One region of the Bradyrhizobium sp. ORS 285 genome, then DNA from elsewhere that is predicted to be linked to it. Evidence: predicted binding sites of a transcription regulator. Region 1 holds the regulator's gene; each other region holds the start of a gene.

The links. The regulator PhoB, encoded in region 1, activates phosphate uptake and scavenging genes when phosphate is short. The targets are predictions, from matches to a motif close to TGTCATNNANCTGTCAT.
Region 2: a site for PhoB is predicted at 2,613-2,629, ahead of ugpB (sn-glycerol-3-phosphate ABC transporter substrate-binding protein UgpB). Genes of this name have one in related genera too.
Region 3: a site for PhoB is predicted at 4,525-4,541, ahead of BRAD285_RS10150 (Orn/Lys/Arg decarboxylase N-terminal domain-containing protein). Genes of this name have one in related genera too.

What each region holds. Positions count from the first base shown of each region.
Region 1 covers NZ_LT859959.1:1,491,351-1,498,371, forward strand. The annotation lists gene pstC (phosphate ABC transporter permease subunit PstC) at 1-773, shown strand, start outside; gene pstA (phosphate ABC transporter permease PstA) at 792-1,682, shown strand; gene pstB (phosphate ABC transporter ATP-binding protein PstB) at 1,679-2,500, shown strand; gene phoU (phosphate signaling complex protein PhoU) at 2,529-3,245, shown strand; gene phoB (phosphate regulon transcriptional regulator PhoB) at 3,262-3,969, shown strand; gene BRAD285_RS06595 (trypsin-like serine protease) at 4,111-5,427, shown strand; gene BRAD285_RS06600 (HoxN/HupN/NixA family nickel/cobalt transporter) at 5,611-6,711, shown strand; gene BRAD285_RS06605 (uptake hydrogenase accessory protein HupU) at 6,738-7,021, shown strand, end outside.
Region 2 covers NZ_LT859959.1:7,390,836-7,397,856, forward strand. The annotation lists gene BRAD285_RS33205 (GIY-YIG nuclease family protein) at 1-81, shown strand, start outside; gene BRAD285_RS33210 (MarR family winged helix-turn-helix transcriptional regulator) at 86-544, opposite strand; gene BRAD285_RS33215 (organic hydroperoxide resistance protein) at 719-1,144, shown strand; gene BRAD285_RS33220 (CaiB/BaiF CoA-transferase family protein) at 1,290-2,492, shown strand; gene ugpB (sn-glycerol-3-phosphate ABC transporter substrate-binding protein UgpB) at 2,684-4,000, shown strand; gene ugpA (sn-glycerol-3-phosphate ABC transporter permease UgpA) at 4,070-4,951, shown strand; gene ugpE (sn-glycerol-3-phosphate ABC transporter permease UgpE) at 4,951-5,799, shown strand; gene BRAD285_RS33240 (sn-glycerol-3-phosphate import ATP-binding protein UgpC) at 5,910-6,989, shown strand.
Region 3 covers NZ_LT859959.1:2,239,152-2,246,172, reverse strand. The annotation lists gene cbiB (adenosylcobinamide-phosphate synthase CbiB) at 1-958, opposite strand, end outside; gene cobD (threonine-phosphate decarboxylase CobD) at 995-2,020, shown strand; gene cobS (adenosylcobinamide-GDP ribazoletransferase) at 2,017-2,736, opposite strand; gene BRAD285_RS10160 (histidine phosphatase family protein) at 2,733-3,326, opposite strand; gene cobT (nicotinate-nucleotide--dimethylbenzimidazole phosphoribosyltransferase) at 3,326-4,378, opposite strand; gene BRAD285_RS10150 (Orn/Lys/Arg decarboxylase N-terminal domain-containing protein) at 4,588-6,945, shown strand; gene BRAD285_RS10145 (GNAT family N-acetyltransferase) at 6,954-7,021, shown strand, end outside.

The sequences.
Region 1 (7,021 bases):
GGGCGCCTTCGGCCGATCCGCCGGTGCTCGGCGCGCTCGGCCCGATCTACGGCACGCTGGTGACCTCGTTCATCGCGATGCTGATCGCAATTCCCGTGGGACTCGGCATCGCGATCTTTCTCACTGAGCTGTGTCCGCAATGGCTGCGCCGCCCGATCGGCCTCGCCATCGAGCTGCTCGCCGGCATTCCCTCGATCATCTACGGCATGTGGGGCTTCTTCGTGCTGGGCCCGTTCCTGGCCACCACGTTCCAGCCGTTCATGATCAATCTCTGCGCCAACATCCCCGTGCTGCAGGACATCTTTGCCGGGCCGCCGTCCTATCTCAGCCTGTTCAACGCCTCGCTGATCCTGGCGATCATGGTGCTGCCCTTCATCACCTCGATCTCGGTCGACGTCTTCAAGACGGTGCCGCCGGTGCTCAAGGAAGCCGCCTACGGCGTCGGCTGCACCACCTGGGAGGTCGTGCGCAGCGTCGTCATCCCCTACACAAGGGTCGGCGTGATCGGCGGCGTCATGCTGGCGCTGGGCCGTGCGCTCGGCGAGACCATGGCGGTGACCTTCATCATCGGTAACTCGTTCCGGATCTCGTCCTCGATCTTCGCGCCGGGCACGACGATCTCGGCCGCGATCGCCTCTGAATTCCAGGAGAGCGACGGCCTGCACCAGTCCAGCCTGATCCTGCTCGGCCTGCTGCTGTTCGTCCTCACCTTCTTCGTGCTGGCGAGCGCCCGGCTGATGCTGGCGCGACTCGATGCCAAGGCCGGAAAGTAAAGGGCAGGAAAGTAAGTCATGTCGAGCGTCGACGCCTCCACATTCGACACGCCGGTCAATCCGGTGAATCCGATCTACGCCCGCCGCCGTCGCCGCGACCTCTTGATCCGCGGCCTGTGCATCGCCGCCGCGGCATTCGGCGTCACCTGGCTGGCGCTGATCCTGTTCACGCTGTTCTATAACGGCCTCGCCGGCCTCAGCCTGCAGGTCTTCACCGCCGATACGCCGCCGCCCGGCGCCAGTGAAGGCGGCCTGCGCAACGCCATCGTCGGCTCGATCATGATGACCGTGATCGGCGTCGGCATCGGCGCGCCGCTGGGCCTGTTCGCCGGCACCTACCTCGCCGAATATGGCCGCAACGACCGCCTCACCTCGGTGATCCGCTTCATCAACGACATCCTGCTGTCGGCGCCGTCGATCATCATCGGCCTGTTCATCTACGGCGCCGTCGTGGTGCCGATGGGCGGCTTCTCGGCGATCGCCGGTGCGCTGGCGCTGGCCGTCATCGTGATCCCCGTCGTGCTGCGCACCACCGAGGACATGCTGCTGCTGGTGCCCAACCCGCTGCGCGAGGCGGCCTCCGCGCTCGGCCTGCCGCGCTCGCTGGTGATCCGCCGCATCGCCTATCGCGCGGCGCGATCCGGCCTCATTACCGGCGTGCTGCTCGCGACCGCCCGCGTCGCCGGCGAGACCGCGCCGCTGTTGTTCACCGCGCTGTCGAACCAGTTCTGGAGCCTCAACCTCTCCAAGACGATGGCGAACCTGCCCGTCACCATCAACAATTTCGTCCAGAGCCCGTATGCGTATTGGAAGCAGCTGGCCTGGAGCGGAGCCCTTCTCATCACTCTGGCCGTGCTCGCCCTGAACGTCGGTGCACGCATTCTCGGCGCCGAGAGGAAAACGAAATGACCGAACTGTCCGTCTCCGTCAGTCAGCCCAATCACGCGCTTCACGGCCAGCCGCTCCCCGAGGCGCCGGCCAAGGTCACCGCGCGCAACCTGAACTTCTATTACGGCGATCACCACGCGCTGAAGAACATCAACCTGACGCTGGGCACCAACCGGGTCACGGCGTTCATCGGCCCGTCCGGCTGCGGCAAGTCCACCTTGCTGCGCATCTTCAACCGGATGTACGACCTCTATCCGGGCCAGCGCGCCACCGGCCAGCTGATGCTGGACAACACCAACATCCTCGACCCCAAGCTCGACCTCAACCTGCTGCGTGCGCGGGTCGGCATGGTGTTCCAGAAGCCGACCCCGTTCCCGATGACGATCTACGAGAACATTGCGTTCGGCATCCGGCTCTATGAGAAGATCTCGAAGTCCGAGATGGACGATCGGGTCGAGAAGGCGCTGCGCGGCGGCGCGCTGTGGAACGAGGTCAAGGACAAGCTCAACGCCTCCGGCCTGTCGCTGTCCGGCGGCCAGCAGCAGCGCCTGTGCATCGCCCGCACGGTCGCCGTCCGGCCCGAGGTGATCCTGTTCGACGAGCCTTGCTCGGCGCTCGACCCGATCTCCACCGCCAAGGTCGAGGAGCTGATCCAGGAGCTCGCGGAGAACTATACGATCGCGATCGTGACCCATAACATGCAGCAGGCGGCGCGCGTTTCCGACAAGACCGCCTTCATGTATCTCGGCGAGCTGATCGAGTTCGACGACACCAGCAAGATCTTCACCTCGCCGAGCGATCGGCGGACCCAGGACTACATCACCGGCCGGTTCGGCTGACGCCGACAGCATTCTTCAGGAGATCAACATGGCCAGTGAACATACCGCCAAGGCGTTCGACAGCGATCTGCAGGATCTCACCCGGCTGGTGTCGGAGATGGGCGGCCTCGCCGAGCGGCTGATCGTCGATTCCGTCGATGCGCTGGTGCGGCGCGACGTGGCCCTCGGCCAGAAGGTGGTCGCCGCCGACGCCGAGGTCGACAAGCTGCAGCGCATCATCGAGGAGCGCGCGGTGCTGACGATCGCCCGCCGTCAGCCGATGGCCGTCGATCTGCGCGAGATCGTCGGCGCCATGCGCGTCGCCACTGATCTGGAGCGGATCGGCGACCTCGCCAAGAACATCGGCAAGCGCGTTGCGGCGCTGGAGAGCGACTTCCATCCGCTCAAGCTGATCCGCGGCCTGGAGCACATGACCGACCTGGTGCAGTCGCAGGTCAAGACGGTGCTCGATGCCTATGCCGCGCATGATTTGCCGGCGGCGATGACGGTCTGGAAGGGCGACGAGGAGGTCGATGCGATCTGCACCTCGCTGTTCCGCGAGCTCCTGACCTACATGATGGAAGACCCGCGCAACATCTCGTTCTGCATCCACCTGATGTTCTGCGCCAAGAACATCGAGCGGATCGGCGACCACGCCACCAACATCGCCGAGACGGTGTTCTATATGATCGAGGGTCAGCAGATCATGGACAAGCGCCCGAAGGGCGACATGACCAGCTTCGCGACCACGATCCCCGGCAACTGAGAAAGACGATTTCGACATGGGTGCGCGAATTCTGGTGGTTGAGGACGAGGAGGCGCTGACGACGCTGCTGCGCTACAACCTCGAAGCCGAAGGCTACGAGGTCGAGACCGTGGCGCGCGGCGACGAGGCCGACACGCGGCTCAAGGAGCGCGTGCCCGATCTCGTCGTGCTCGACTGGATGCTGCCGGGGCTGTCCGGCATCGAGCTGTGCCGCCGCCTGCGGGCACGGACCGAGACCCGGCAGCTGCCGATCATCATGCTGACGGCACGCGGCGAGGAGAGCGAGCGCGTCCGAGGTCTCGCGACTGGTGCCGACGACTACATCGTCAAGCCGTTCTCGGTGCCGGAGCTCTTGGCGCGCGTGAAGGGCCTGCTGCGTCGCGCGAGCCCGGAGCGGCTGGCGACTGTGTTGTCCTATGGCGACATCGAGCTCGACCGCGAGAAGCGCCGCGTCGCGCGCTCGGGCCGGCCGATCGATCTCGGCCCGACCGAATATCGCCTGCTCGAGTTCTTCCTCGAGCATCCCGGCCGCGTGTTCAGCCGCGAGCAACTGCTCGACAGCGTCTGGGGTCGCGACATCTATATCGACGAGCGCACGGTGGACGTGCACATCGGCCGCCTGCGCAAGCTGCTCAATCCTGGCCGCGAGCAGGATCCGATCCGCACCGTGCGCGGCGCCGGCTATGCGCTGGACGACCGGTTCGTCAAGTCGGAGCAGGCCTGAGGGAGAAGCAGGCTTGAGGGTGGAGCGGGTGTGAGACGCGAGGGGGCCGGATTAAGGACATTGCGGTCCGCTTTCCGCCACGCCGCCGCCGTCTTGATCGTGCCTGCTGAGCAGCCGATGTTTCGGTCTCAGCGGACGCCCTTGATCAAGACCATCCTCATAAGTCTCGCCGTGCTGCTCGGCAGCATCGCGGGTGTCACGGCCGCCGAGCTCGAGGACGCCGTCACTGCTGCGTCGAATGGCCAGGCGGCGGTGGCGTTGCGCCGGCTGCAGCCGCTCGCCGCCAAGGGTGATGCGCGGGCGCAATTCGATCTCGGCTTCATGCAAGCCTTCGGCGTGGGCGTCGCGCGCAATCAGGCGGAGGCGCTGGTCTGGTACCGCAAGGCCGCGGATCAGGGACTCGCCATTGCCCAGCACTATCTGGGGATCGCCTATTTCAACGGCGAAGGCGCCGGCCGCGATCACGGCGAAGCCGCGCGCTGGTTCAACCGCGCCGCCGCACAGGGCTTTGCCCAGTCGCAATACATGCTCGGCCTGATGATGCTCGATGGCCAGGTCATGACCCGGGATGTCATCCAGGGGTATGCCTGGCTGGTGATGGCCGGACGCAACGGCGTCAGGTCTGCCGGCCGCGAGATTCAGCGCGTGAAGCTCAGCGAGGCGCAGCGGCGGCAGGCGGAGGAGACGATTGTGGCGTGGCGGGCGAAGCCGGAATCGGCCGATGCCGGCATTGCCAATCCGCGCGCCGAACAGCTGCTCGGGCTCGACCGGCATTTTGGCGATGTCGTCGATCCCACCTCCTGGCCGGCATCGTCGATCGGTGTCGTGACCGTGGCGCAATATAGCACGGGAGGCTCCTGCACCGGCACGCTGGTGGCGCCCCGCGTGGTGCTGACGGCGGCGCATTGCGTGTTCAACGGCCTCGCCCAGGTCAGCCCGGGCAATGTCCATTTCCTGGCAGGCATGAACAAGGGCACCCCTGCCGCGTCATCGGTCGCCGACAAGCTGATCGTGGCGCCCGACTTCATCCCGACCCAGCACGACCAATGGTCGACCGACCGCTCGCCGGCCGATTGGGCGCTGATCATCCTGAAGGACGCGCTGCCGTCGAAGCCGGTCGCGGTGAAGTCCGTGAGCCGCGACGAGCTCGCGGCTGCGACCAAGGCCGGCACCATTTCCGAGATCGGCTATGGCCAGGAGCGGCGCTATTCGCCGACCGGGCAGAGGAATTGCAGCGCCGGCATGACCAGGGACGCCCGTCTGCTGACCGTGCATTGCCTCGCCAATTTCGGCTATTCGGGCTCGCCGATCCTCGCCGAGATCAACGGCGTGCCGGCCGTTGTCGGCATCTTCTCGGCGTTCCACGAGGAGACCCGCCTGATGTTCGCCGCGCCCGCCAGCCAATTCGAGGCGGCGGTGCGGCGCGAGATCGCCGCGCAGAGCGCCTCGGCGCGGTGAGGGGAGACAGAGGAGAAGAGTTGGTCGTCGGCTGGTCAATGTTTGAGCTTGACCGGATAGCGCCTTGCCAAGGGAAGAGGTCAATCCAGGCTCGACGGGGCCGCGAGGATTGATTTGCACGGGATTTGCGCGTGGGAGCGCGAGCCTTGCCTTTTGGCGCGGGTCTTGCTCTCCTGTCCGAGTATGACGATTTTGCCAATTGATCATCCTCGGCCCCCCGCCGCGCTCGCCACCCCGCTCCGCACGGAGCGCGCGCGGACGATGGCGCTGCTGGCCAGCCTCGTGCTCGCCAACGCGCTCGCCTGGGCCTGGGCCTTCGCGCTCTACGCCGACCGTCCCGCCATCGTCGGCACCGCGCTGCTGGCCTGGCTGCTCGGCCTCCGCCACGCGGTTGATGCGGACCATATCGCCGCGATCGACAACGTCGTCCGCAAGCTGGTGCAGGACGGCGACAAGCCGCGCGCGGCCGGTCTCTACTTCGCGCTCGGCCATTCCAGCGTCGTCGTGATCGCCACGATCGTGGTGAGCCTGGTGGCCGGTGCCGATCTGTTGCGGGAGGACAGCGCCATCCGCGCGATCGGCGGCGCCATCGGCACGTCGGTCTCAGCCGGTTTCCTGCTGCTGATCGCGTTGGCGAATCTCGTTCTGTTCGTGAACCTCTGGCGCCGCTCACCACGCCCCGACCCTGAAGCTGCCCCCGGCAACGGCCTCCTCATCCGTCTGCTGCGGCCCGTCTTGCGTGTCGTGTCGCGTGCCTGGCACATGTATCCGCTCGGCTTTCTGTTTGGCCTCGGCTTCGACACCGCCAGCGAAATCGGCCTGCTCAGCCTGTCCGCCACCGAGGCTGCGCGCGGGGCGAGTCTGGCGCATGTGCTGGTGTTCCCGGCGCTGTTCGCCGCGGCGATGGCGACCGTCGACACCGCCGACGGCATGCTGATGGTCGGCGCCTACCGCTGGGCGCTGACCGACCCCGCGCGCAAGCGACGCTACAATCTGGTGATCACCGGCCTCTCGGTGGCGATTGCGCTGGTGATCGGCGGAGTCGAGGCCGCCACGCTGCTGGCGCCGCTGTTCGGTCTGACCGGAACCTGGGCGGAGTTTGCAGCCGCGCTCGGTGATGGAATTGCCGATCTTGGGATCGTCGCGGTCGGCCTGTTCGGACTGATCTGGGCCGGCGCCGTGTTCTTCAACCGCCGCCCGCGCGGTTCCCAAACCGACGCGGCGCTTGCCACCCTTCGTGCGGGGACGCTAAATCCCGCAGAGATACCAAACACGACAGCATAGAGCTGTGCTGACGGCGGGACCTCACGATGGCCGGCGCGGAGGGAATGACCAGGATGCTGTGGCTGCAGGGCGCGAGCTGCGGCGGCTGCACCATGTCGATCCTGGAAAGCGGCGCCTCCGGCTGGTTTGACGAGCTGCGCCAATCCGGCATCGATCTGATCTGGCACCCTTCCGTCAGCGAGGAAACCGGCGACGAAGTCGTCGAGCTCTTGGACGCGATCCGCGACGGCCGCGAGCGGCTCGATCTCCTGGTGCTCGAAGGTTCGGTCGCGCGCGGCCCCAATCTGAGCGGCCGCTTCAACATGCTCGC
Region 2 (7,021 bases), 1.9 Mb from region 1:
CGGGCATTGGCGTTCGAAGCCTATCTGAAGTCGCATTCAGGCCGCGCGTTTTCGAAGAAGCGCCTGCTCGGTCCGGCTTGAGCCCTCACTCCACCGCCGCCTCCAGCCGCTCCCGCAGCTTCACCAGCTTGCCGTGCAGATCGGCCAGCTCCGCGATCGAGCAGCCCGTCGCATCCAGGATCGCCGGCGGCACGATCGCGCGCGCCTTGTCCCGCAGCGCCGCGCCCTGCCCTGTCAGCGTGACCAACACCTGACGCTCGTCCTGGGCTGATCGCGTCCGTGTCAGCAGGCGCAGCGCCTCCATCCGCTTCAGCAGCGGCGTCAGCGTGCCCGAGTCCAGGAACAGCCGTTCGCCGATCTCCTTCACAGACAGGCCGTCGCGCTCCCATAGCACCAGCATGACCAGATATTGCGGATAGGTCAGGCCGAGACGGTCGAGCAGCGGCTTGTAGACGCGGTTGAAGGCGTGGGCGGTCGAGTAGACTGCAAAGCAAAGCTGGCTGCCGAGCTGCAGCGGCACGTCGGCGGTGGTCTTCTTGGGCATCGTCACACCAGGAATGGATCGTTGGGTGCATCTTGGGCGGGGCGGAAAGGGTCGGGCAACGACCTGGACGCACCGATCACGAATTTTCTACCGAACAATTATATTGTGCGCAATCGAATTGCGTGCAATATCAGTCTCACTGAATTCCCCTCCACCCAACCCGGGAGACACCCCATGTCCGTGAACGTGCTCTACAAGACCAGCGCCAAGGCCACCGGCGGCCGCGACGGCGAGGCGGCCACCCTCGACGGCTCGCTCAGCGTCAAGCTCGCCACCCCGAAGGAGCTCGGCGGTGGCGGCGGCGCCGGCAACAACCCCGAGCAGCTGTTCGCCGCCGGTTATGCAGCCTGCTTCATCGGCGCGATGAAGTTCGTGGCCTCGCAGGGCGGCCCGAAGGTTCCTGCCGATGCGTCGGTGACCTCGACGGTCGGCATCGGCCCGCGCTCGGAAGGCGGCTTCGGCATCACCGCCGAGCTCGCGGTCTCCCTGCCCGGCCTCGCCAAGGCTGATGCCGAGGCGCTGGTCGCCAAGGCCCACCAGGTGTGCCCGTACTCCAACGCCACCCGCGGCAATGTCGACGTCAAGCTGACCGTCGTCTGAGCCTGAATTCTGCGGCGCGGCAGATCGCCGCGCACGGCCTTGCAGCTCTCGCTTTTCCGCGAGGGCTGCATTCGCGCGAGCCGGTTTGCGCCAGTGGCGCAGCAATGCTTAATGACCGCGAGCTGCAACCAACCTCGCGATGTCCATGACCCCTCAATTTGCTCCCGGCGCCATGGCCGGCCTGCGCGTGATCGATCTCACGCGCGTGCTCGGCGGCCCCTATTGCACGCAGATCCTGGCCGACCACGGCGCCGACGTGATCAAGGTGGAGCCGCCCGCCGGCGACGAGGTGCGCGACTGGGGCCCTCCGTTCCACGACGAGGACGCGGCCTATTTCGTCGGCATCAACCGCAACAAGCGCTCGATCGGCCTCGACCTCGCCTCCGAGGGCGGCCGCGTGGTGTTGCTCAAGATGCTCGAGACGGCCGACGTGCTGATCGAGAACTTCAAGCCGGGCACGCTGGAGAAATGGGGCATCGGCAGCGAGACGCTGCGCGAGAAATTCCCCAAGCTCGTGCACTGCCGCATCTGCGGCTTCGGCGCCGACGGACCGCGCGGCGGCAATCCCGGCTATGACGCGATCATCCAGGCGATGACCGGCATGATCGCGGCCACCGGCTCGCCCGAAAGCGGCCCGATGCGGATCGGCGTGCCGCTGGTCGACATCACCACGGGGCTCTATGCCGCAATCGGCATCCTGATGGCGCTGTCGGAACGGCAGCGCTCGGGACAGGGCCAGTTCCTCGAGGTTACGCTTTACGAGACTGGCCTTGCGATCATGCATCCGCACACCGCGAACTACTTCATGCACGGCAAGCCGCCGTCGCTGACCGGCAACGAGCATCCGAACCTCGTGCCTTACGCGATCTTCCCGACCAAGACCGACGACATCTTCATCGGCGTCGGCAATGACGGCACGTTCCGCAAGCTCGCCAAGGAGATCGGGCGTCCGGAACTCGGCACCGATCCGCGCTTCGCGCGGAACAGAGACCGCGTCGCCAATCGCGAGGCGCTGCGCGCCGAGCTCGCGGCCGTGTTCAGCGCGTTCGAGGCCGAGCCGCTGTGCGACCGCCTGCTCGCGGCCGGCCTGCCCGCAGGCCCGGTGCAGAAGATCGATCAGGCACTGACCAATCCGCACACGCTCTACCGCGGCGATGTCATCGAGAAGGATTGGTACAAGGGCGTGGCCTCGCCGATCCGGCTCGAACGCACCAAGCCGACGTTGCGCTCCACGCCGCCGAAATACAGCGAGCACGCCGAGGAGGTGCTGAGCGAGTTCGGCTACACGCCGAGCGAGATCGACGCGCTGCGGGCCGCAGGAACCGTCTGCACGGAACGCAAGCGCTGATCGCATCGCACGCGCTCCGTCATCGCGTCGCACCACGACGCGGTGACGGAGAGACGCGATTTACCGCTTTTCGTGGACGCACTGCGCGTGGCTTTCCCGCGTCAGGTCATACGTCTATACATTCACATAACTGTCATCTGGCGCTGTTAACGGCCGCCACGACCGATGACGTTCATGGGAGGATCTTTTTGATGTCATTTCGACACTTTGCTGCTGCCACTGCCATTGCAGCCACCTTTGGTTTTGCTGCTTCGCCCGCACTCGCGGTGACTGAAATCCAGTGGTGGCACGCCATGACCGGCGGCAACAACGATATCGTCAACAAGCTCGCCGAAGAGTTCAACACGTCGCAGAGCGACTATAAGGTCGTGCCGACCTTCAAGGGCGCCTATCCCGACACGATGAATGCCGGCATCGCCGCGTTCCGCGCCGGCAACGCGCCGCACATCATGCAGGTGTTCGAGGTCGGCACCGCGACGATGATGAGCGCCAAGGGCGCGATCAAGCCGGTCTACGAGCTGATGAAGGAAGCCGGCGAGCCGTTCGATCCGAAGGCCTATCTGCCGGCGATCACCGGCTACTACTCGACGTCGAAGGGCGACATGCTGTCGTTCCCGTTCAACTCGTCGTCGATGGTGATGTGGATCAACAAGGACGAGCTGAAGAAGGCCGGCGTCGCCGAGATCCCGAAGACCTGGCCGGAGGTGTTCGACGCCGCCAAGAAGCTCAAGGCCGCGGGCCACGACACCTGCGGATTCTCCAACGCCTGGGCGTCCTGGGCCAACATCGAGCAGTTCTCCGCCTGGCACAACGTGCCGATCGGCACCAAAGCGAACGGCCTCGATGGCTTCGACACCGTGCTGGAGTTCAACAGCCCGCTGCACGTCAAGCATCTGCAGAACCTCGTCGAGCTGCAGAAGGACAAGACCTACGACTATTCGGGGCGCGGCTCGGCCTCCGAGAGCCGCTTCGGCTCCGGCGAATGCGCGATCTTCCTGACCTCGTCGGGCTACTACGCCACCGCCAAGAACACCGCGAAGTTCGACTTCACCTCGGCGCCGATGCCGTATTATCCGGAAGCCCAGGGCGCCCCGCAGAACTCGATCATCGGCGGCGCCTCGCTGTGGGTGATGGGCGGCAAGACCGCCGACGAGTACAAGGGGATCGCCAAGTTCTTCACCTTCCTGTCGGACACCAACCGCCAGGCCAAGCTGCACCAGGAATCCGGCTACCTGCCGATCACCAAGGCGGCCTATGAGAAGACCAAGGCGGACGGCTTCTACGAGAAGAACCCGACCCTGCAGACGCCGCTGAAGGAGCTGACCAACAAGGAGCCGACCGAGAATTCGCGCGGCCTGCGCTTCGGCAACATGGTGCAGATGCGTGACGTCTGGTCGGAAGAGATCGAGGCGGCGCTGGCCGGCAAGAAGACCGCCAAGGAGGCGCTCGACTCCGCCGTCGCCCGCGGCAATGCGATGTTGCGCACCTTCGAGAAAACGGCCAAGTAAGTCCGTGACAGAGGCTTCCCCTCGGGACCGAGGGGAAGCCTCGCATCTCACCCTCTCGCGGCGCGCTCCATGGAAAAGTCGGTCGTCTTCAACGGCAAGCTGTTGCCCTACCTGCTGCTGGCGCCGCAGCTCGCGATCACACTGATCTTCTTCTACTGGCCGGCCAGCCAGGCGATCTGGCAGTCCTTCCTGCGCGAGGACGCCTTCGGCCTCAATTCCGAATTCGTCGGGCTCGAGAACTACCAGGCGCTGTTCGCCCAGCCGGAATATTACACCGCCATCGGCACGACGGTGGTGTTCTCGTCGCTGGTCACCGTGCTGTCGCTCGGCGTCGCGCTGCTGTTCGCGACGCAAGCCGACAAGAACCTCAAGGGCGCATCCGTCTACAAGACGCTGATGATCTGGCCTTATGCGGTGGCGCCCGCGATCGCCGGCGTGCTCTGGTTCTTCATCTTCCACCCCACCCTCGGCACCCTGGCCCGCCCGCTGCGCATCATGGGCTTCGACTGGAATCCGATGCTCAACGGCACCCACGCGATGGTGCTGGTGGTGATGGCCGCGGTCTGGAAGCAGGTCGCCTACAATTTCCTGTTCTTCCTCGCCGGCCTGCAGGCGATCCCGAAGAGCGTGATCGAGGCCGGCGCGATCGACGGTGCGGGGCCCCTTCGTAGGTTCTGGACCATCATCTTCCCGCTGCTATCCCCGACCACCTTCTTCCTGTTGGTCGTCAACATCGTCTACGTGTTCTTCGAGACCTTCGGCATCATCGACGCGGTCACCGGCGGCGGACCGGCCGGCTCGACCACCACGATGGTCTACAAGGTATTTGCCGACGGCCGGCTCGGCGGCGACCTCGGTGGCTCCGCTGCGCAATCGGTCGTGCTGATGTTGATCGTGATCGCGCTGACCGCGATCCAGTTCCGCTACGTCGAGCGCAAGGTGCAGTACTGATGGTTGAGCATCGTCCGCTCCGGGACCTCGTCGCCTACATCGTACTCTCACTGGGCGTGCTGATCTTCGCCTTCCCGGTTTACGTCGCCTTCGTCGCCTCGACCTATGACGCGGCGACCGTCGTCAGCGGCAACCTGCCGCTCGTCCCGGGCGGCCGCATGCTGGAGAACTACTATCGCGCGGTGTTCGTCGGCGGCTCGCGGTTCATGAACCAGCCGGTGGGCGTGCTGCTCGCCAACTCTTTCATCACCGCGATCGGGATTGCCGTCGGCAAGATCTTCATCTCGATCCTGTCGGCGTTCGCGATCGTGTATTTCCGCTTTCCCTTTCGCAAGACGGCGTTCTGGGTCATCTTCATCACCCTGATGCTGCCGGTCGAGGTCCGCATCTATCCGACCTACAAGATCGTCGCCGATCTGCGCATGCTCGATACCTATGCCGGCCTGATCCTGCCGCTGATCGCCTCGGCCACCGGAACGCTGCTGTTCCGCCAGTTCTTCATGACCATTCCTGACGAGCTGCTGGAGGCGTCGCGCATCGACGGTGCCGGCCCCCTGCGGTTCTTCTGGGACACGCTGCTGCCGCTATCGATGACGACCGTGGCGGCGCTGTTCGTGATCCAGTTCATCTACGGCTGGAATCAGTATCTCTGGCCGCTGCTGATCACCACCAAGGACTCGATGCAGACCATCGTGATCGGCATCAAGAAGATGCTGACCACGACCGACGAGCTCGCCGAGTGGCAGCTCGCGATGGCGACCGCCGTGCTCGCCATGTTGCCGCCGGTCGCCGTCGTCGTCTTCATGCAGCGCCTGTTCGTGAAGGGCTTGGTGGAGACGGAAAAGTGACGGGGGCGAATTGCGAATGGCGAATAACGACTAGGATCGCGATTCCGCCTGAACATCCGCTCTCTCCTCCCCTGCTCGCACCTTCCTCTTCGCCATTCGCTAGGTAACCCATGGCCAACGTCACGCTCCGCAACGTCCGCAAGGTCTATCCCGGCGGCTTCGAGGCCATCAAAGGCATCGACTTCGAAGTCGGCGACGGCCAGTTCTGCGTGCTCGTCGGCCCCTCCGGCTGCGGCAAATCCACGCTGCTGCGGATGGTCGCCGGCCTGGAGACGATCTCGTCGGGCGAGATCGACATCGGAGGTCGCATCGTCAATGCGATCGAACCGGCCGAGCGCGACATCGCCATGGTGTTCCAGAACTACGCGCTCTATCCGCATATGAGCGTGTACAACAACATGGCCTATGGCTTGCGCAATCGCCGCGTGCCGGAAGCCGAGATCAAGGCGCGGGTCGAGGATGCCGCGCGCATCCTCGAGCTCGGCAGCATGCTGGAACGCAAGCCGCGCCAGCTCTCCGGCGGCCAGCGCCAGCGCGTCGCGATGGGCCGCGCCATCGTGCGGCAGCCGAAAGTGTTCCTGTTCGACGAGCCGCTGTCCAACCTCGACGCCAAGCTGCGCATCGCGATGCGGGTCGAGATCCGCAAGCTGCAGCGCCGCCTCGCCACGACGGCGATCTACGTCACGCACGACCAGCTCGAGGCGATGACGCTCGCCGACATTCTCGTGGTGATGAACGGCGGCAAGGTCGAGCAGATCGGCAACCCGCTCGAAATCTATCAGAAGCCGGCGACGACCTTCGTGGCCTCCTTCATCGGCGCGCCGCCGATGAACCTGATGCCGATCGGGGCCGTCCGGGCGCAGCTCCACGGCGCGGAGGCGGTTCCCGCGGAAGCCGGGCAGCTCGGCATTCGTCCCGAGGATTTCGAGCTTGGCGACACCGTGCCGGCCGGCGGCATCGGTCTCGACCTCCGCGTCGACGCGATCGAGCATGTCGGCGCCGAGACCTATGTCTACGGCGCCCGCCAGGATGGCGGCAACAATGACAGCCTCACCGCCACGGCGAACGACGTCATCGTGCGGCTGCCGGGCACCACGGCGCCCGACATTGGAACCCGGATCCGAGCCGTGGCGCCGCGATCCAAGCTGCACCTGTTCTCGGCCGACGGCCGGCAGCGGCTGGCCGTTTAAGCCCTTCCACAGACGACCATTCTGCCGGTTTC
Region 3 (7,021 bases), 750 kb from region 1:
TGAGGAAAATGACGGCGATGACGAAAGCCTGAACCAGGCACGCCAGCCGGTAGAGCCGCAACGCGCGCCGGATGTCCGAAGCATTCAGATCGGCGCGCCCGTTTCCCATCCAGGAATCGGTGACGAGCTGACCGTGATAGACGCGCGGCCCGGCCAAACGCAGTCCCAGTGCCCCCGCCATCGCAGCCTCGGGCCAGCCGGCATTCGGCGAGCGATGCTTGGCGGCGTCGCGCGCGACGGTTTGCATCGCGGTCTCGGATGACGCGCCGGCAACACAGCAGGCTGCCGCCGCAATCCAAACCGCCGACAGCCGCGATGCCGGCAGGTTGATGAGATCATCGAGCCGCGCCGCAGCCCAGCCGAACGCACGGTGGCGCTCGGACAAATGTCCGATCATGCTGTCGGCGGTGTTGACCGCCTTGTAGATCAGGATGCCCGGGAGCCCACCGACGAACAGCCAGAACAATGGTGCGACGACGCCATCCGAGAAATTCTCGGCGAGACTTTCGATCGCCGCGCGCGACACTCCGGCTTCATCCAGCCGCTCGGGATCGCGCCCGACGATCATCGCCACCGCGCGACGTCCACCGGCGAGCCCTGAGGTCTCCAGTCCCTCCGCGACGGCGGCGACATGCGTATCGAGGCTGCGCTGCGCCAGCAGGCTGCTCGCCAGCACAGCAAGGACGATCGTTGCGGCAGTGTCGCCGAGAACCGTGGTCAAGAGCCAGGTCGCGGCCAGGCCGATGGCGGCCATCCCGGCTACGAGCAGGACCACGAGCGCGACACCGTAAGCCCGGCGCGTCGCAAAGCTGTCGCCGTCCCTGTTCCAGCGGCGGTCGGCCCATGCTATCAGCGCGCCGATCCACATCACGGGATGGCCGATGCGCTGCACCAGGATTTGCGGGTAACCAGCGGCCGCCTCGATGAGGAGCGCCGCGAGCGCGAGAGAGACGAACATCGATCTCCGCTAAGGAATAGACATGTAAGGATAGACGTGGACCAGAGAGCGACTAGCACGCGATCCGAGACGCCGGAAGCCATCGCTCATGGCGGCGATCTCGATGCGATCAGCCGTCGCTACCCCGATGCGCCGCATCCCTGGATCGATCTGTCGACCGGCATCAATCCTGTTCCCTATCCTCCGCCAGAGCTTGCGCCCACCAGTTGGGCGCGTTTGCCGAGCAAATCCGAGGAGCGCGCGCTGCTGGCCGCGGCCGCGGCGCGCTACGGCGTCCCGGACCGCGAGACGATCGTTGCCGCGCCCGGCACGCAGGCGCTGCTGCAGGTGCTGCCAAGGCTGCGCCCGCGCTCGCGCGTCGCCGTGCTCGCGCCGACCTATGAGGAGCACGCGCTGTGCTGGCGCCGCGGCGGCCATCGGGTTGAATTGGCCGACGACCTCAATGCGCTCGCCGGGGCCGATGTCGCGGTGATCGTCAATCCCAACAATCCGACCGGCCGCCTGCAGCCGCGCGATGCGCTGGTCCGGCTGGCATCGACGTTGCGCCGGCGCGACGGCCTGATGATCGTCGATGAAGCCTTCGTGGACCTGTATCCTCCTGAAGCAAGTCTCGCGGCCGATCTGCCGCCAGCCACGATCGTGCTGCGCTCTTTTGGAAAGGTCTACGGCCTTGCCGGGATCCGCCTCGGCTTTGCGATCAGCTCCGACGACATGATACGGCAGATCCGCGACGAGCTCGGGCCGTGGGCGGTGTCGGGGCCGGCGCTCGCCGCCGGTACGGCCGCGCTGGCCGACGAGGCGTGGCTGCATCAGACACGCGCGCGCCTCGCCAAGGATTGCGTGCGCATTGACGCGCTTCTATCCCAAGCTGGCTGTATGGCCATCGGCGGCACGCCGCTGTTCCGGCTGGTCGCATCCGCCAAGGCGAGCAACATCGCCGAGCGCCTCGCGCGTCACGCCATTCATGTCAGGCGCTTCCCAGCGCAGCCGAGCTGGCTACGTTTCGGACTGCCGGGCGATGAAGCGCAGTGGCAGCGGCTCGCGGAAGCGCTTGCCGGCTAGCCCAGCACGCAGGCGGCGAGCAACAGCGTTTCGGTCACCTCGATGCTGGCGCCATGACAGTCGCCGGTGATGCCGCCGAGCCGCCATTGCCAGTAGAAGGCGATCGACGGGATGAGCAGGATCGCGATCAACGTGGGAACTGCACCCACGAGCGCGCCGACGGCGAGCAAGCCGCCCCACCCGACGATGACCTTCCAGCCCACGCTGTTGGAGACGCTGGCGCCGAGGCCGGGCTTCAGCGACAGCAGCGTCTTGGTGCAGACCAACGTCCCCAGACGCGCCCAGGCCGGGATCAGCACCAGCGCCCAGGCCGTCGGCCCGGTTGCCAGCTCCGCGATCAACACCAGCTTCGTAGCGATCTGAAGCGCGATCGCGACGACGGCGAAGCTGCCGGCATGGGGATCGCCGAGCACGGCGACGAAACGCTCGGGCTTGCCATGCGAGGCGCCGAACGCATCGGCGACATCGCCGAGCCCGTCGAGATGCAGCGCGCCGGTGATCCAGATCCAGCCGACGAGCACGGCGAGCGCGACAATCCACGGATCGGCGCTCTGGAAGACCCGGGCGAGAATCGCGAGACAGGCACCGATCACCAGGCCCGCGGCCGGAAACCACATCGACGCCCGCGCGAGATCATCAGGCCGAGAGTCCGCCACGCGCGGTGTCGGCAGACGCGTCAGGAACTGCAGGGCGATCCAGAATTCACGCAAACTCATGGCTGGATGATCTCGACGATTTCGGCCCACGGCGCGCCATCCGCGCTCTGCCCGGCTTCGAGCGTGAGACGGGTGCCGGGATGAATGCGCAGACTCCACAGCTGGTGCAAGGGCCAGCCGAGCAGATGCGTCAGCGCGGCGCGGATCGCGCCGCCATGCGTGACAACGAGGACCGGCGCAGGCTCGGGCGTAGCGAGAACGCGGTCCACCGCGCGCGACACCCTTGCTTGCAGATCGGCCCAGCTCTCCCCGTCGGGCGCTGCGACGGCGGGATCTGCGTAGAAGGTCTCCAGCAAGGCGGCCCCTTCCGGGTCGCTTACGATATCGCTGCGCTTGCGTCCGTCCCATCGTCCGAAATGCAGTTCGCTCCAATCGGGATCGACGTGCAACTCGCCCCCAGCCTGTCGGGCATAGTCCTCCGCTGCCGCACGCGCCCGCGCCAAGGGCGAGCTCACGATGCGGCGCCATGCCCTGCTCTGCGTCTGCCGCCGGAATTGCTCGAAGCCCGCCTCGCTCAGCGGCGGATCGGTGCGGCCGTCGAGATAGCCATCGCGCCCGGTGGTGCCATGCCGCAGCAGGTCGAGCCGCATCAGGCCTCGCGCCCGGAGACGGCGGCCTCCGCAAAAGTCGCCATGCCCCGGTGGAGCGCACAGGCGAGCCGAATGATCGGCAGCGCGGTGGCCGCGCCCGAGGCCTCGCCGAGCCTGAGGTCGAGATCGATCAGCGCACGCGCGCCGAGCGCATCGAGCACCAGGGCATGGCCGCGCTCGGCCGAGCGATGCGAGAACAGCAGCCAAGGCCGGCACGACGGATTGAGCCTGACCGCCACCAGCGCCGCGACCGAGACGATGAAGCCATCGACCAGCACCGGCCAGCGCCGCTGCGCAGCCGCGATGATCGCTCCGGCCATCGCGATGATCTCGAGACCGCCGACGGCAGCCAGGACATCCGCCACGGCGTCAGCGGTGACGCCATGCCGGGCCAGCGCTTTGGCGATCACCACGGCTTTGCGAGCGCGTCCATCGGCATCGAGCCCTGTACCACTGCCGACGATGTCGGCCGGCGCGCAGGAGAGCAGCGCGGCTGCGATCGCCGCCGCCGAGCTGGTGTTCCCGATCCCCATCTCGCCGAAGATCACAAGGTCAGGTGCGTGATCGGACTGCCGTGCGACCGCCCGACGCCCCGCCTCGCAGGCGTAGGCCACCTCGTCCGGCGTCAGCGCCGGCTCGATGCTGAAGTCGCGCGTGCCACGCCGCAGCTTGTCGACGACCACGCCGCGCACCGGTTCATCGGCCAACGTACCAACGTCGACCACTTCGAGTGGACAGCCCAAAGTCCGCGCCAGGACCGAGATCGCCGCGCCGCCGCCAGCGAAATTGTGCAGCATCTGCACGGTCACTTCCGGCGGATAGGCCGAAACTCCCTGCGCCGCGATACCGTGGTCCCCGGCGAACAGCACCACGGGGACTCGATCCGCACCCGGCCGCTCCACGGCCTGCAGCGCCGCCAATTCGACCGCGACCTCCTCCAGCCGGCCGAGCGCGCCGAGCGGCTTGGTCAGTTGCGCCTGGCGCGCGAGGGCGGCTTTTCGGTGCGCCTCGGACGGCGCCGGACACTCCGAATTGATCCAGTCAGGGAGCACGATCTGTCCTTTTGGCGTTGCTCGGGATCCGACGATTGCCACCGCCTCACCGCCATGACAAGCGCTGCCGGGCCACCGCCGCCAAGCGACAGCACGCGAACGGAGCTGGGGTCGTCGGCAGAACCGGCGCTGGCCGACGGCCCGACTGTCATGCAACTGTCATCGAACGCGTTGACAGGTGGCTGCCCCACCCAGCTCGAAAGACGTCCATGGATTACTTCCGCCGCTTCACCTTCCTGTTCGCCGCACCCGTCTTCGAGACCGACGATCTCGCCGGCGTCCGCTTCAATCAGATCATCGAGGAGATCCAGCGCTCGGGCTTCGAGGTCGTGCGCGCCCGCAAGCTGGAGGATGCCGAGATCGCGGTGCAGACGGATGCTGCGATCGGCTGCATGGTGGTGGACTGGGGCAAGAAGGGGCTGGAGGGCAAGACGGCGTCGCTGATCAACCTGATGCGGCGGCGCGGCCTGGACTTCCCGATCATCCTCCTCATTCGCCGCAAGCGGTTCGAGGATCTGCCGGTCGAGGTGCTCGACTTCATCGATGGCTACGTCTTCCTCTCCGAGGAGACGCCGGCGTTCATCGCCAAGAATCTGATCAGCCGGCTCAAGCAATATGCCGAGACGCTCAAGACGCCGTTCTTCGGCACGCTGGTCGACTATGCCGAGGAAGGCAACCAGCTCTGGACCTGTCCCGGGCATAATGGCGGCGTGTTCTACAGCCGCAGCCCGATCGGCCGGATCTTCGTCGAGCATCTCGGCGAGGCCGTGTTCCGCGACGACCTCGACAATTCCGTGCTCGATCTCGGCGACCTCCTCACCCATGAGGGTCCGGCGTTGCGGGCGCAGAAGGAGGCGGCGCAGATCTTCGGCGCCGAGAAGACCTATTTCGTGCTCAACGGCACCTCGACCTCCAACAAGGTGGTGCTGGGATCGCTGGTCACCGATGGCGACCTCGTGCTGTTCGACCGCAACAACCACAAGGCCGCGCATCACGGCGCGCTGCTGATTTCGGGCGGCGTTCCGATCTATGTCTCCACGGTCCGCAATGCCTGGGGCCTGATCGGCCCGATGCGCTGGGATCTCCTGGAAGAGGAGCATCTCCGGCAGCAGATCCGCGACAATCCGCTGGTCAAGGACCCCGATGCCTGGCGCAAGCAGCGGCCGTTCCGCGTCGCCGTGGTCGAGCAGTGCACCTATGACGGCACCATCCACAGCGCCGAGATGATCCTCAAGCGCATCGGGCACCTCTGCGACTACATCATGTTCGACGAGGCCTGGGCGGGCTTCATGAAGTTCCACCCGCTCTATGCCGGCCGCTTCGCGATGGGCCTGTCCGAGCTCGGGCCCGACGCGCCTGGCATCATCGCCACGCAATCGACCCACAAGCAGCTCGCGAGCTTCTCGCAGGCGTCACAGATCCACATCAAGGACCGCCACATCAAGGGCCAGCGCCGCCGGGTCGAGCATCGCCGCTTCAACGAAAGCTTCATGCAGCACGCCTCGACCTCGCCGTTCTATCCGCTGTTCGCCTCGCTCGACGTCGGCGCGCAGATGATGAAGGGCCGCTCGGGCGAGGTGCTGTGGGACGACACGATCCGACTCGGCATCGAATTGCGCAAGAAGATCCGGGCGATGCGCCGGGAGTTCGACGAGAAGGAGAAGGATCCGGCGCGGCGCTGGTTCTTCGAGCCGTTCGTGCCCGACCGGGTCTCGATCCCCGATGCAGCGAGCCCCGGTGGCCGCCACGACGTCGCCTGGGAGGCGATCTCGACAGACCAGCTCGCGACCGATGCCTCGCTCTGGCAGCTCGCGCCGGGCGAGGCCTGGCACGGCTTTCCGGATCTCGCCCCCGGCTTCGCCATGACCGATCCGAACAAGCTCACCCTGCTCACCCCCGGCTTCGACCGCGCCACCGGCGGCTATGCCGAGCACGGCATCCCGGCGCCGGTCGTTGCGCAATATCTGCGCGAGAACCGGATCGTCGCCGAAAAGAATGACCTCAACTCGCTGCTTTTCCTGCTGACGCCGGGTGTCGAGGCCAGCAAGGCCGGCACCTTGATCAGCGGACTCGTCGCCTTCAAGCGGCTGCATGACGACAACGTGCTGCTCGAGGACGCCATCCCCGAGTTCACCCGCCGCCGCTTCGGCCGCTACGGCAAGGTGCGGCTGCGCGACCTCTGCGGCGAGATGCACCGCTTCTACCGCGAGGCCGAGGTGAGCGCATTGCAGGCAAAACAATTCCAGCCGCAGCATCTACCGGAGATCGCACTGTCGCCGCGCGAAGCGGCGCGGGCGCTGATGCGCAACGAGGTCGACTACCTGCCGATCGACCAGATCGCCGGCCGGATCGCGACCACGCCCTTCGTGGTCTACCCGCCGGGCATCGCCACCATCGTGCCGGGCGAGCGGCTGTCCGAGCGCGCCAAGCCGATGATCGATTACCTCAAGATGTTCGAGCGCGCCTTCAACACGTTCCCGGGTTTCGACGTCGAGATTCAGGGACTGTATAAGGAGGTCGACGAGTCCGGCCGGATCCGGCTCCATACCTATGTCTGCGCAGAGTAATTCCTTCCATGGACACCACGATCCCGGCGCTCGAGACCGAACCGCAAGTCCTCGTCCGGCCCTCGCGTGACGAGGA